DNA from 2 places in the Streptomyces sp. S063 genome. Region 1 is predicted to be linked to the other one. Evidence: riboswitches for the same ligand, from Rfam matches in the RefSeq annotation. Region 1 holds a riboswitch; the other holds the start of a gene.

Region 1 (5,486 bases):
GGCCGACGAGGCCCCGGCCACCGACGCCACCTCCGACGAAGCCGCCGCGCTGCGGGCCGCCTCCTTCGAGCGGGCGCGCCGGCTGCGCATGGAGCCGCGCTTCCCCGGCGGCCCCGCCGCCGACCCGGCCGGCTCGCACCACGAGCGCCGGATCCGCAGCTTCCAGCCGCGCCGCAGCCGGGTCACCACCGGCCAGCAGGAATCCCTGGAGCGGCTGTGGCCCAAGTGGGGCCTGGACATCGACGGCAAGCGCGTCCTCGATCTGGCCGAGCTGTTCGACGGGCTGCCCGTGGTCCTGGAGATCGGCTTCGGCATGGGGGAGGCCACCGCGCAGATGGCGGCCGACGACCCGGGCACCGGCATCCTCGCGGTCGACGTCCACACTCCCGGCCAGGGCAATCTGCTGGGCCTCGCGGACAAGGCGGGCTCGACGAACGTCCGGGTGGCCAACGGCGACGCGGTCATCCTGCTGCGCGAGATGCTGGCCCCCGAGTCCCTGGACGGCCTGCGGGTCTACTTCCCCGACCCGTGGCCCAAGGCCCGGCACCACAAGCGGCGGCTCATCCAGCCCGCGTTCCTGGACCTGGTGGCCCCGGTGCTGAAGCCCGGCGCGATCGTCCACTGCGCCACGGACTGGGAGCCGTACGCCGAGCAGATGCTGGAGGTCCTCACCGCGCACCCCCGCTTCGAGAACACCGCGGCCGACGGCGGCTACGCCCCGCGTCCCGCGTTCCGGCCGCTCACCCGCTTCGAGGGTCAGGGCCTGGACAAGGGGCACGTCGTCCACGACCTGCTGTTCGCCCGCGTCTGACGCACCGGCCGGCGGTCGGGCGATGGCCGGATGCGCCGTCGCCGGTTGTCGGTGCTCCTCGTTAGGGTCGAGAGGTGTCCGACCCCTCCGCGCAGCCCCAGCAGGCGCACCCCGCCGTCCCGGTCCTCCTCCACGAGCAGCGGCTCGACGAGGTCCTGGGCTCCGCGCCGGAGCACGGCCGGGCGCGTTACCGGCCGCGCCGCGTCGGCATGGTGTGGCGCAGCAAGGTGTTCCGTGCCGGGGCCGTGATCGTGGCGCTCCTGCTGTGCGGGCTGCTGATCCTCGCCCTCGTCCGTGAACAGACCGGCCCGGAGGGGTTCCTCGTCGGTCTGGGCCTGGCGGTGCTGCCGGTTCCGCTGCTGATGGCGGCGTTCCGCTGGCTGGACCGGGTCGAGCCGGGCCCCTGGCGGAATCTGAGCTTCTCCTTCGCCTGGGGCGCGTGCGCCGCCGCGCTCGTCGCGATCATCGCCAACTCCTTCGCGACGCGCTGGATAGCCACCGCGACGGCCGACCCGGCGAGCGCCGACACCCTGGGGGCGACGGTGATCGCCCCCGTCGTCGAGGAGAGCGCGAAGGCGGTGGCCGTGCTGCTGATCTTCCTGTTCCGCAGACGGGAGTTCAGCGGGGTGGTGGACGGCATCGTCGTCGCCGGCTTCACCGCGACGGGCTTCGCGTTCACCGAGAACATCCTCTATCTGGGCAACGCCTTCGGCGAGGACCAGCAGCTCGGCAGCTCCGGGTTGGCCTCGGTGACGGCGGGGACGTTCTTCGTGCGGATCGTCATGTCGCCGTTCGCGCACCCCCTGTTCACGGTTCTCACCGGTCTCGGCTTCGGCTTCGCGGCCGTCAGCGCCCGCCGCCACCGGGTCCGCCGGATCGCCCTGCCGGTGCTGGGCCTACTGCTGGCGATGGGGCTGCACGCCCTGTGGAACGGCTCGTCGGCCTTCGGCCCGTACGGCTTCTACGCGGTGTACGGGATCGTCATGGTCCCGGCGTTCGCGCTGGTGACCTGGCTGGCGATCTGGTCGCGCCAGCGGGAGCTGCGCACGCTCGCCGCAGAGCTGCCCGCGTACGCCGCGGCCGGCTGGCTCACCCCCGCCGAGCCGACGGCGCTCTCCTCCATGCGGGCCCGGGGCATGGCCCGCGATCTGGCCCGCCACTGGCAGCGGGACCGGGCCCGGGGGCGGGCGGCGGCCCGCGCGGTCGCGGAGTACGAGTCGTTCGCGACGTCGCTCGCGGGGTTGCGCCGGCGGGCCCGCCACGGCGCGGTGGGCCCGGACTTCGGCGCCCGGGAGCGGGAGTTGCTGCACCACCTGTGGCAGCGCCGGGACATCGCGGCCCCGGCCCTGACTCACGCGGCCCGCCTCACCTCCCACCGTGGCCCGCACCACGGCCACCGCGCGCCGATGCCGTACGGCCGGCCCCCCGCGCAAGGGCACGGCCCCGGGTACGGATACGGCCCGGCGTACGGATACGGCCCGGCGTACGGGCAGTCGTACGGTCGGCCCCCCGCGCAGCACCACGGATACGGTTACGGGTACGGCGACCCCGGCTCCGTCAGGCCGACGCCTCGGTGAGCAGCGCGATCTCCCGGTCCGTCAGCCGCAGGCCGGCGACCGCGACGAGGGCGGGGAGCTGTTCGACCGTGCGGGCGGAGGCGATCGGGGCGGCGACGGTCGGCCGGGCGGCGAGCCAGGCGAGGGCCACGGTCGCGATCTCGGCGTTCCGTTCCCCGGCCACCTGGTCGAGGGCGGCCAGCACCTTGCGGCCCTGCTCCGACTCCAGATGTCCGCCCGCCTTCGCGGAGCGCGCGCTCTCCACCGTCGTACCGGGGCGGTACTTGCCGGTGAGGAATCCGGAGGCGAGCGCGTAGTACGGGACGGCCGCGAGGCCCGCGGCGGCCGCGGTGTCCTGGAGGGCGCCCTCGTAGGTGGAGCGGGAGACCAGGTTGTAGTGCGGCTGAAGCGCGACGTACCGGGCGAGGCCTTCTCGCTCGGAGAAGGCGAGGGAGGCGGCGAGGCGCTCGGGGCTGATGTTGGAGGCGGCGATGTGGCGCACCTTGCCGTCCTTCACCAACTGGTCGAGGGCGGTGATGATCTCCTCGACCGGAACGGTCTCGTCGTCGAAGTGTGTGTAGTAGAGGTCGATGTGGTCGGTGCCCAGCCGGCGCAGCGACGCCTCGGCCGCGCCCTTGATGGTGCCGGCGGACAGGCCCCGGAAGTCGGGGTGGGCGCCGGCCTTGGTGGCGACGACGATGTCGGACCGGTTGCCACGGGAGGCGAGCCACTTGCCGATGACGGTCTCCGACTCGCCGCCCCGGTTGCCGTCGGCCCAGGCGGAGTACGCGTCGGCGGTGTCGATGAAGTTGCCGCCGGCCTCGACGTACGCGTCAAGGACGGCGAAGGACTGGTCCTCGTCCGCCGTCCAGCCGAAGACGTTGCCGCCGAGGGCGAGGGGGAAGACCTGGAGGCCGGAGGTGCCGAGGGGGGTGCGCGCGGAAGTCATGTGAGGGTTCAACGGGCCGGGCGGGGGCCGGTATTCCTCACCGTGCTCCATCCGGGCATGCCCGTCCCTTCCCCGGACAGACCGGCAGCCCTGACGTCGGGGGGTGTGCGTCAGGGCTGCCGGGGTTTCGGGGGCGGGCCGCCGGGCAAGGGCGGCCCGGGGGCTCAGACCGAGAGGCCCTTGCTGTTCAGCCAGGCCATCGGGTCCATCGCCGAGCCGCCGGCGGTGCGGACCTCCAGGTGGAGGTGGACGCCGGTCACGTTGCCGCTGTCGCCCATGCGGCCGATGGTCTGGCCGGTGGTGACCTTCTGGCCGACCGAGACCTCGATCGAGGACTGGTGGGCGTACCAGATCTCCGTGCCGTCATCGAGCTGGAGCACCGTGCGGTAACCGTACGAACCGGACCAGCCGGCCGACGTGATCGTGCCGCTGTGCACGGCCTTGAGCGGCGCGCCGGCCGACCCGGCGAAGTCGAGACCGGTGTGCTGGCCCGAGGACCAGAGCGCACCGGACTGACCGTAGGTCGAGGTGATCGTGTACGAGGAGGTCGGCAGCGAGAAGCTGGCGGCGAGCTTGGCGAGACGCTCCTCCTCCGCCTTCTTCTTCGCCGCTTCCTCTTCGGCCTTCTTCTTCGCGGCGGCTTCGGCCTCGGCCTCGTCCTGCTGCTTCTTGGCCTCCGCCGCCGCCTTCTCGGCCGCGGCCTTCTCGGCAGCCGCCTTGGCCTCGGCGTCGGCGCTGGCCTGCTGCTGCTCGGCCTGCTGGAGGATCCGGGCGCGCAGTGCCTCGCCGGCGTCGGTGCCCTGCTCGGCCTCGGCGCTGGTGAGCCCGGCGGTGGTGAGCGGCGCGGCCGCGGCGACCGGGACGGCCTCCGCGTCGTCGGACATGAAGGACCCGACGCCGGGAAGGGACTTGGCGTCGGGGAGGTTGTCCGCGATGGAATCGGGAAGAGAGATGGAGACGGGTGCCTTGTCCTGAGCGGTGGCCATGCCACCCGCTCCGACGGCCGCTATGACGCCGACCCCGAGGACGGTGGAGCTACGGGCCAGACCACGCTGCTTGGCCACGCGGTGCCTGCCGCGTACGGGCCGGATGGAGTCCTCGGTGGGATTCCACTCCCCCACGGACCGTTCGGCGCCACCGTAGCTGTCGGGGCTGAAGGGTGACGGGACCTCAGGGGCAGGCTTGTTGGACGCCACGTGGGCGCACTCCTTTCCTTCCTTCTCGCCTACCGGGTTAGCTGACGGGTTCGGAGCAGGAAGGTCTCCTACGGGCCCCTCCGCCTCTCACGAGACGCAGGCGTCCGATTCACCCCATGGAGGTGGTTCCCCGGTTTCCTTGCGGAATTCGGCGCTCGCGCGCGGCGCCGTCCCTGACGACGACTGTGACGACCGCGCTGCGTTATCGAACGTTAATAGACACCCGGGCCCGATTCCAAGCTGTTCCTGTTGATCATTAACGAACAGGGGCGGGAGGTACGGGTCATAAGCGGGTGGAATCGGACGGCCTGACCGTGACTCAGCCACATGCCTTTTTCTGACGGTGTATCAAATGTTATGCGGAGCGGTGCGCTTCGATTACGTACCGTGTCACCCCGGCCGTCTCAGCGGGCCGCGTCCTCGTCGCGCCGCCCCACGATCTTCACCGTCGTCCGGCGCACGGGCTGCCCCTCCGCCGGCCGGCCGACCGCGATCAGCGCCATGTCGTCCGTGGCCCGCCCGCCGGTGTGCAGCCGTACGTCGTCGGTCAGCGCCGACAGCAGCTCCTCCGGCCCCGGGAAGATCCGGCCGCGCAGCCGGGCCGCCGGATCGTAGAAGACCCCGTTCGCGTCCCGGGCCTCGGACAGACCGTCCGTGAAGGCGAGGAGCGTCGCCCCCGGAGGCATCGCCCACTCGTCGGCGCGGTCCGGCCACACCCCGAGGTCCATCCCCAGCGGCAGGGCGGGCACGGAGGGCGCCAGCACCTCCAGGGCCCCGTCCGCGTGGAGCAGGATCGGCTCGGGGTGACCGCGGTTGACCAGGCGGACCGTGGCCGCCCCGGGCGGGATCTCGGCCAGTACGGCGGTGATGAAGCCCTCCATGGCGTCGAGCCCGTACCGCCGCGTCTCCTCGCGGGCCAGCGCCCGCTCCAGCCGCTGGGCCACGCCCTCCAGAGACCGCTCCTGCTCGGCGGC
Region 2 (5,486 bases), 2.5 Mb from region 1:
TCCGCCAGCGCCTCGGCCAGCGCGTCGCGGAAGTCCTGCGGAGAGGCGGCGGTGGTGAGGTCGATCGGCGGGCGCGGCCGCAGCCCCTCCGCGAGGCAGGCGTCGTACGTCAGCAGGCCGAGGGACTCGGAGTTGCCGAGGATGGCGACCCGGGGGCCGGCCGGGAGGGGCTGGCCCGCCAGCAGGAGCCCGGCGTCGACCATCTCGGTCACGGTGTCGACCCGGATGACGCCGGCCTGGCGCATCAGCGCGGAGACCGTGGTGTCGGGGATGCGGCTGACCGGGACGGCGTGGCCGGGCGGGTTGGTGCCGCTGTGCCGGGCGCCCTTCACCACGACGACGGGCTTCACGGCGGCGGTGCGGCGGGCGAGGCGGGTGAACTTGCGGGGGTTGCCGAGCGATTCGAGGTAGAGGAGCGCGACGTCGGTGTCCGGGTCCTCGAAGGAGTACTGGAGGAAGTCGTTGCCGGAGACGTCGGCCCGGTTGCCCGCCGAGATGAACGAGGACAGGCCCGCGCCGCGCCGGTGGAGGCCGGAGAGCAGGGCGATGCCGATCGCGCCGGACTGGGTGAACAGCCCGATCCGGCCGCGCGCGGGCGACTCGGGGGCGAGGGAGGCGTTGAGCCGGACGGTCTCGGCGGTGTTGATGATGCCGAAGGCGTTCGGGCCGATGATCCGCATGCCGTACGAGCGGGCCTGGCGGACCAGTTCGCGCTGGAGCTCGCGGCCCTCGGCGCCCCGCTCGGCGTAACCGGCGGAGAGGACGACCAGGCCCTGGACGCCGTGCTCGCCGCAGTCGGCGACGGCCTCGGGGACGCGGTGGGCGGGGACGGCGATCACGGCGAGGTCGACCTGTTCGTCGATCTCGCCGAGCGAGCGGTGGGCGGGGACCCCGTCGAGGGTGGCCGGGCCCTCGTCGAAGGCGCGGTTCACGGCGTAGGTGCGGCCGGTGTAGCCGGCGGCGAGGAGGTTGCGCAGGACCGTGCGGCCCACGCCGCCGGGGGTGCGGCCGGTGCCGATGACCGCGACGGAGCCCGGGGCGAGCAGCCGCTGCACCGAGCGGGCCTCGGCGCGCTGTTCCCGGCCGCGCTGGACGGCGAGGGACTTCTCGGTGGGTTCGAGGTCGAGGGTGAGGTGGACGGAGCCGTCCTCGAAGCTGCGGCGCTGGGTGTACCCGCCGTCCCGGAACACCTTGATCATTTTGTTGTTGGCGGGGAGCACCTCGGCGGCGAAGCGCCGGATGCCGCGCTCACGGGCGACCGCGGCGATGTGTTCGAGCAGCGCCGAGGCGACTCCGCGGCCCTGGTGGGCGTCCTGGACGAGGAAGGCGACCTCGGCCTCGTCGGCGGGGGCAGAGGCGGGACGGCCCCTGTCGTCGATGCGGTCGTAGCGGACGGTCCCGATGAACTCGCCGCCGATCGTGACCGCCAGTCCGACCCGGTCGACGTAGTCGTGATGGGTGAAGCGGTGCACGTCCCGGTCGGATAGGCGGGGATACGGGGCGAAGAAGCGGTAGTACTTCGACTCGTCGGACACCTGCTCGTAGAAGCTGACCAGTCGCTCGGCGTCGTCCGTGGTGATCGGCCTGATGCGCGCGGTGCCCCCGTCGCGGAGCACCACGTCCGCTTCCCAGTGGTCGGGGTACGCGTGATGCGGACTCTGTTCCGGCGTGGGCTCCATGGCCAAAGCCTACGGCCGGACGGGAGGCCGGGCACAGCACCACGCACTGCATGAGAGACTGGTCTAGACAACCGTTGATATGTGAAGGGCAGAACCATGGCTGAGCGCCGCGTAAACGTCGGTTGGGCCGAGGGCCTGCACGCCCGCCCCGCTTCCATCTTCGTCCGTGCCGCCACGGCCTCCGGCGTCCCCGTGACGATCGCCAAGGCCGACGGCAACCCGGTCAACGCCGCCTCCATGCTGGCCGTGCTGGGTCTGGGCGCGCAGGGTGGCGAGGAGATCGTGCTCGCGTCCGACGCGGACGACGCCGAGGCCGCTCTGGACCGGCTGGCGAAGCTGGTCGCCGAGGGCCTGGAAGAGCTCCCGGAGACCGTCTGACCCCTCCGCCTCCGGTCCGTCCGGATGCGACGCGCGCGAAAGCCGTGATTCCGTCAAGGGATCACGGCCTTTTCGTTTTCGAGAGAGCCGCATCTCGATAATGCGGGCAGCGCGAAATAGGCGCTCCGCAATTACTTCTCTTTGTATACGGCGCTTCTGTTAATGCCGGACACCCGCAGTGTTTACGCCGTGTTGCGAACTTCTCACCGGGCGGACGGGGGCGGTGCGGCGCCCCGGGAGATCCGGGCGGCGGAGCCGGTACTCGGCGGTGGAGCGTTCCGCGTGCTGGGCGGTGAGGGCCCTCGCCCGCTCCGCGTCGCCGCGCGCCACCGCGTCCACGATCGCGCCGCGCTCGGCCCAGGAGTCGACCGGGCGGGCCCGCTGCTCGACCGCGTACATCCAGGCGATCTTGTGGCGGAGCTGGGTGAGCAGCGCGATCAGCCCGGGGCTTCCGGAGGCCTGGGCCAGGGTCTCGTGGAACCAGCCGCCCAGCGAGCGCAGATCCTCGCCCTCGCCCCGGCGGGCCCGCTCCTGGCCCAGCCTGACCAGACCGCGGAGCACCTTCAGATGGGCCTCGGTGCGGCGCTGGGCGGCACGGGCCGCGCCCAGCGGCTCCAGGAGCATCCGCACCTCCAGGAGGTCGGCCGCCTCCTGCACGGTGGGCTCGGCGACACAGGCGCCGGCGTGCCTGCGAGTGACCACGAACCCCTCGGACTCCAGCGTGCGCAGGGCCTCGCGGACCGGGACGCGGGAGACCCCGTAGCGGCGTGCCAGCAACTCCTCGGTGAGGCGGCTGCCGCGCTCGTAGACACCGGAGACGATGTCGTCACGGATTGCCGTGCATACCGAATGCGCGGGAATGCGCATATCCGAACCTCCGCCTTGATCCCCGCGAAACGCGGCCGCCCGACGTCTGTTCCGTGACTCTATGACAATCCGCCGGAATTTCCGATGGCGGGTCGGAATCCAGGGATATCTTCACGCGGGAATTGCCGAAGGCCCCGGCGGCTGCCGGGGCCTTCGGGCGGTGGGTCGCGCGGAGTGGGGTCAGACGTTCAGACCGTGGGAGCGCAGGTAGGCGACGGGGTCCATGTCGGAGCCGTAGTCGGGGGTGGTGCGGGCCTCGAAGTGCAGGTGCGGGCCGGTGGAGTTGCCGGTGGAGCCGGAGAGGCCGATCTGCTGGCCGGAGGAGACGCTCTGGCCGACGGAGACGCCGATCGAGGAGAGGTGGCCGTACTGGGTGTAGGTGCCGTCGGCCATCCGGAGCACGATGTTGTTGCCGTACGCGCCGCCCCAGCCGGCCTCGACGACCGTGCCGGCGCCGACCGCGACGACGGAACTGCCGGAGGCGGCCCGGAAGTCCACGCCGGAGTGGCTGCCGGAGGACCAGAGGGAGCCGCCGGCGTTGTAGCCGGTGGTGACGTGGGAGCCGGCGACCGGGAGGTGGAAGGCGTTCAGCCGGGCGCGCTCGGCGGCGCGGGCGGCACGGGCCTTCTCCTCGCGGATCTCCTTGGCGCGGGCCTCGGCCTTGCGCTCGGCCTCGGCCTTCGCCTTGGCCTTGGCGGCCTTCTCCCGGGCCTCGGCGGCGGCTTTCGCCTTCGCCTTGGCGATCGCGTCGGCCTGCCGCTGCTGGGCGTGGGCCTGCGCGTCGATCCGCTCGGCGAGGGTGGCGTCGAGGGAGAGGGCCTGGGTGAGGCCGGTGTCGGCGACCTTGGCGGCCTCGGTGTCGGCGGCGAGGGCCGGGGAGGACAGCGAGCCGAGGACTCCGGTGGTGGCCAGGGTCGCGATGCCGGCGGCCTGGGCGCTCCGGCGGGTGAGGCGGCTCGGGGCACGGTGCTTCCCGGTGGCACGGGTGAACGCCATGGAGGGGCTGGTTCCTTTCCTTCCTTCTCGCCTACCGGGTTAGCTGACGGGTTCGGAGCAGGAAGGTCTCCTACGGGTCCCCGCGCCGGTTCGCGGCTCGGGTCTCCGATTCACCCCAGGGACTGCGTGGGTCCCCGGCTCCCCAGGCTCGCGCCTGACGGGGACTCGGCGATGGCTGTCCGGCGCCGCGGCTGCGGCATACAGGTGACGGACAGCCGGGCCGACGCTAGGCGGGGCGACTTCCCATCACCAAACGGACACGGGGATTTGTCGCGTATCCCACAGGGCAGACAGGCAACCACTCCCCCAAAGGGGGTGAAACCGACCAATGCGTCAAAAACGAAGGACCCCGACGAAATCTCTTCCGTCGGGGTCCGGTTCACGCCGGTGACCGCTCAGCGGTCGGCCGCGCGCCGCGGCGGTGTCAGCCGGTGACGACGGTCACCTCTCCGATACCGAGGGCCTTCACCGGCTCCGCGATCCGGGCGGCGTCCCCCACGAGGACCGTGACCAGCCGGTCGACCGGGAAGGCGTTGACCACGGCGGCGGTCGCCTCCACGGTGCCCGTCTCGGCGAGCCTGGCGTAGAGGTGGGCCTGGTAGTCGTCGGGGAGGTGCTGCTCGACCTGGTCGGCCAGCGTGCTCGCGACGGAGGCGGCGGTCTCGAACTTCAGCGGGGCGACGCCCACCAGGTTCTGCACGGCCGTCTCGCGCTCGGCGTCGGTCAGTCCTTCGGCCGCCAGCGTCCGCAGGACCTTCCAGAGGTCGTCCAGGGCAGGTCCGGTGGACTCGGTGTCCACCGAGCCGCTGATCGCGAGCATCGCCGCGCCGCCCGAGTCCGGGCCGGAGGAGCGCAGCACCTGGGCGAAGGCGCGTACGCCGTAGGTGTAGCCCTTCTCCTCACGCAGCACCCGGTCCAGCCGGGAGGTGAGGGTGCCTCCCAGGCAGTACGTGCCGAGCACCTGCGCGGGCCATACGCGCTCGTGCCGGTCGGCTCCGATGCGGCCGATCAGCAGCTGGGTCTGGACCGCGCCGGGCCGGTCCACGATGACCACGCGGCCGGTGTCGTCCGCGGTGATGGGCGGCACCGGGCGGGCCTGGGCGGTGTTGCCCGACCAGTCGCCGAGGGTCTCCGCCAGCAGCGCGTCCAGGTCGATGCCGGTGAGGTCGCCGACGATCACGGCGGTCGCGGTGGACGGGCGGATGTGGGCGTCGAAGAAGGCGCGCACGGCGGCCGCGTCGATCCGCCGGACCGTCTCCTCGGTGCCGAGGCGGGGGCGGGACATCCGGGCGGTGGCCGGGAACAGCTCCTTGGAGAGCTGCTTGGCGGCGCGCCGGGACGGGTTGGCGTGCTCGTGCGGGATCTCGTCGAGGCGGTTGCCCACCAGGCGCTCGATCTCGCTCTCGGCGAAGGCGGGGGCCCGCAGCGCCTCGGCGACCAGTCCGAGCGCCTTGGCCAGGCGGGAGGCCGGGACCTCCAGGGAGACCCGGACACCGGGGTGGTCGGCGTGCGCGTCGAGTGTGGCGCCGCAGCGCTCCAGCTCGGCGGCGAACTCCTCGGCGCTGC

The links. A riboswitch is a leader RNA that binds a small molecule or an ion and turns the genes downstream of it on or off. The one in region 1 is predicted to bind cyclic di-AMP.
Region 2: another riboswitch for cyclic di-AMP. It lies ahead of CCZ36_RS27445 (M23 family metallopeptidase); the one in region 1 lies ahead of CCZ36_RS15680 (M23 family metallopeptidase).

The regions. Positions count from the first base shown of each region.
Region 1 is NZ_CP021707.1:3,443,297-3,448,782, forward strand. Features, by position in the region: gene trmB (tRNA (guanosine(46)-N7)-methyltransferase TrmB) at 1-811, shown strand, start outside; gene CCZ36_RS15670 (PrsW family intramembrane metalloprotease) at 886-2,388, shown strand; gene CCZ36_RS15675 (aldo/keto reductase) at 2,369-3,316, opposite strand; gene CCZ36_RS15680 (M23 family metallopeptidase) at 3,481-4,512, opposite strand; cyclic di-AMP (ydaO/yuaA leader) riboswitch at 4,524-4,676, opposite strand; gene CCZ36_RS15685 (PP2C family protein-serine/threonine phosphatase) at 4,917-5,486, opposite strand, start outside.
Region 2 is NZ_CP021707.1:5,956,604-5,962,089, reverse strand. Features, by position in the region: gene CCZ36_RS27460 (bifunctional acetate--CoA ligase family protein/GNAT family N-acetyltransferase) at 1-1,679, opposite strand, end outside; gene CCZ36_RS27455 (HPr family phosphocarrier protein) at 1,776-2,057, shown strand; gene CCZ36_RS27450 (GntR family transcriptional regulator) at 2,217-2,924, opposite strand; gene CCZ36_RS27445 (M23 family metallopeptidase) at 3,105-3,920, opposite strand; cyclic di-AMP (ydaO/yuaA leader) riboswitch at 3,935-4,101, opposite strand; gene CCZ36_RS27440 (M16 family metallopeptidase) at 4,345-5,486, opposite strand, start outside.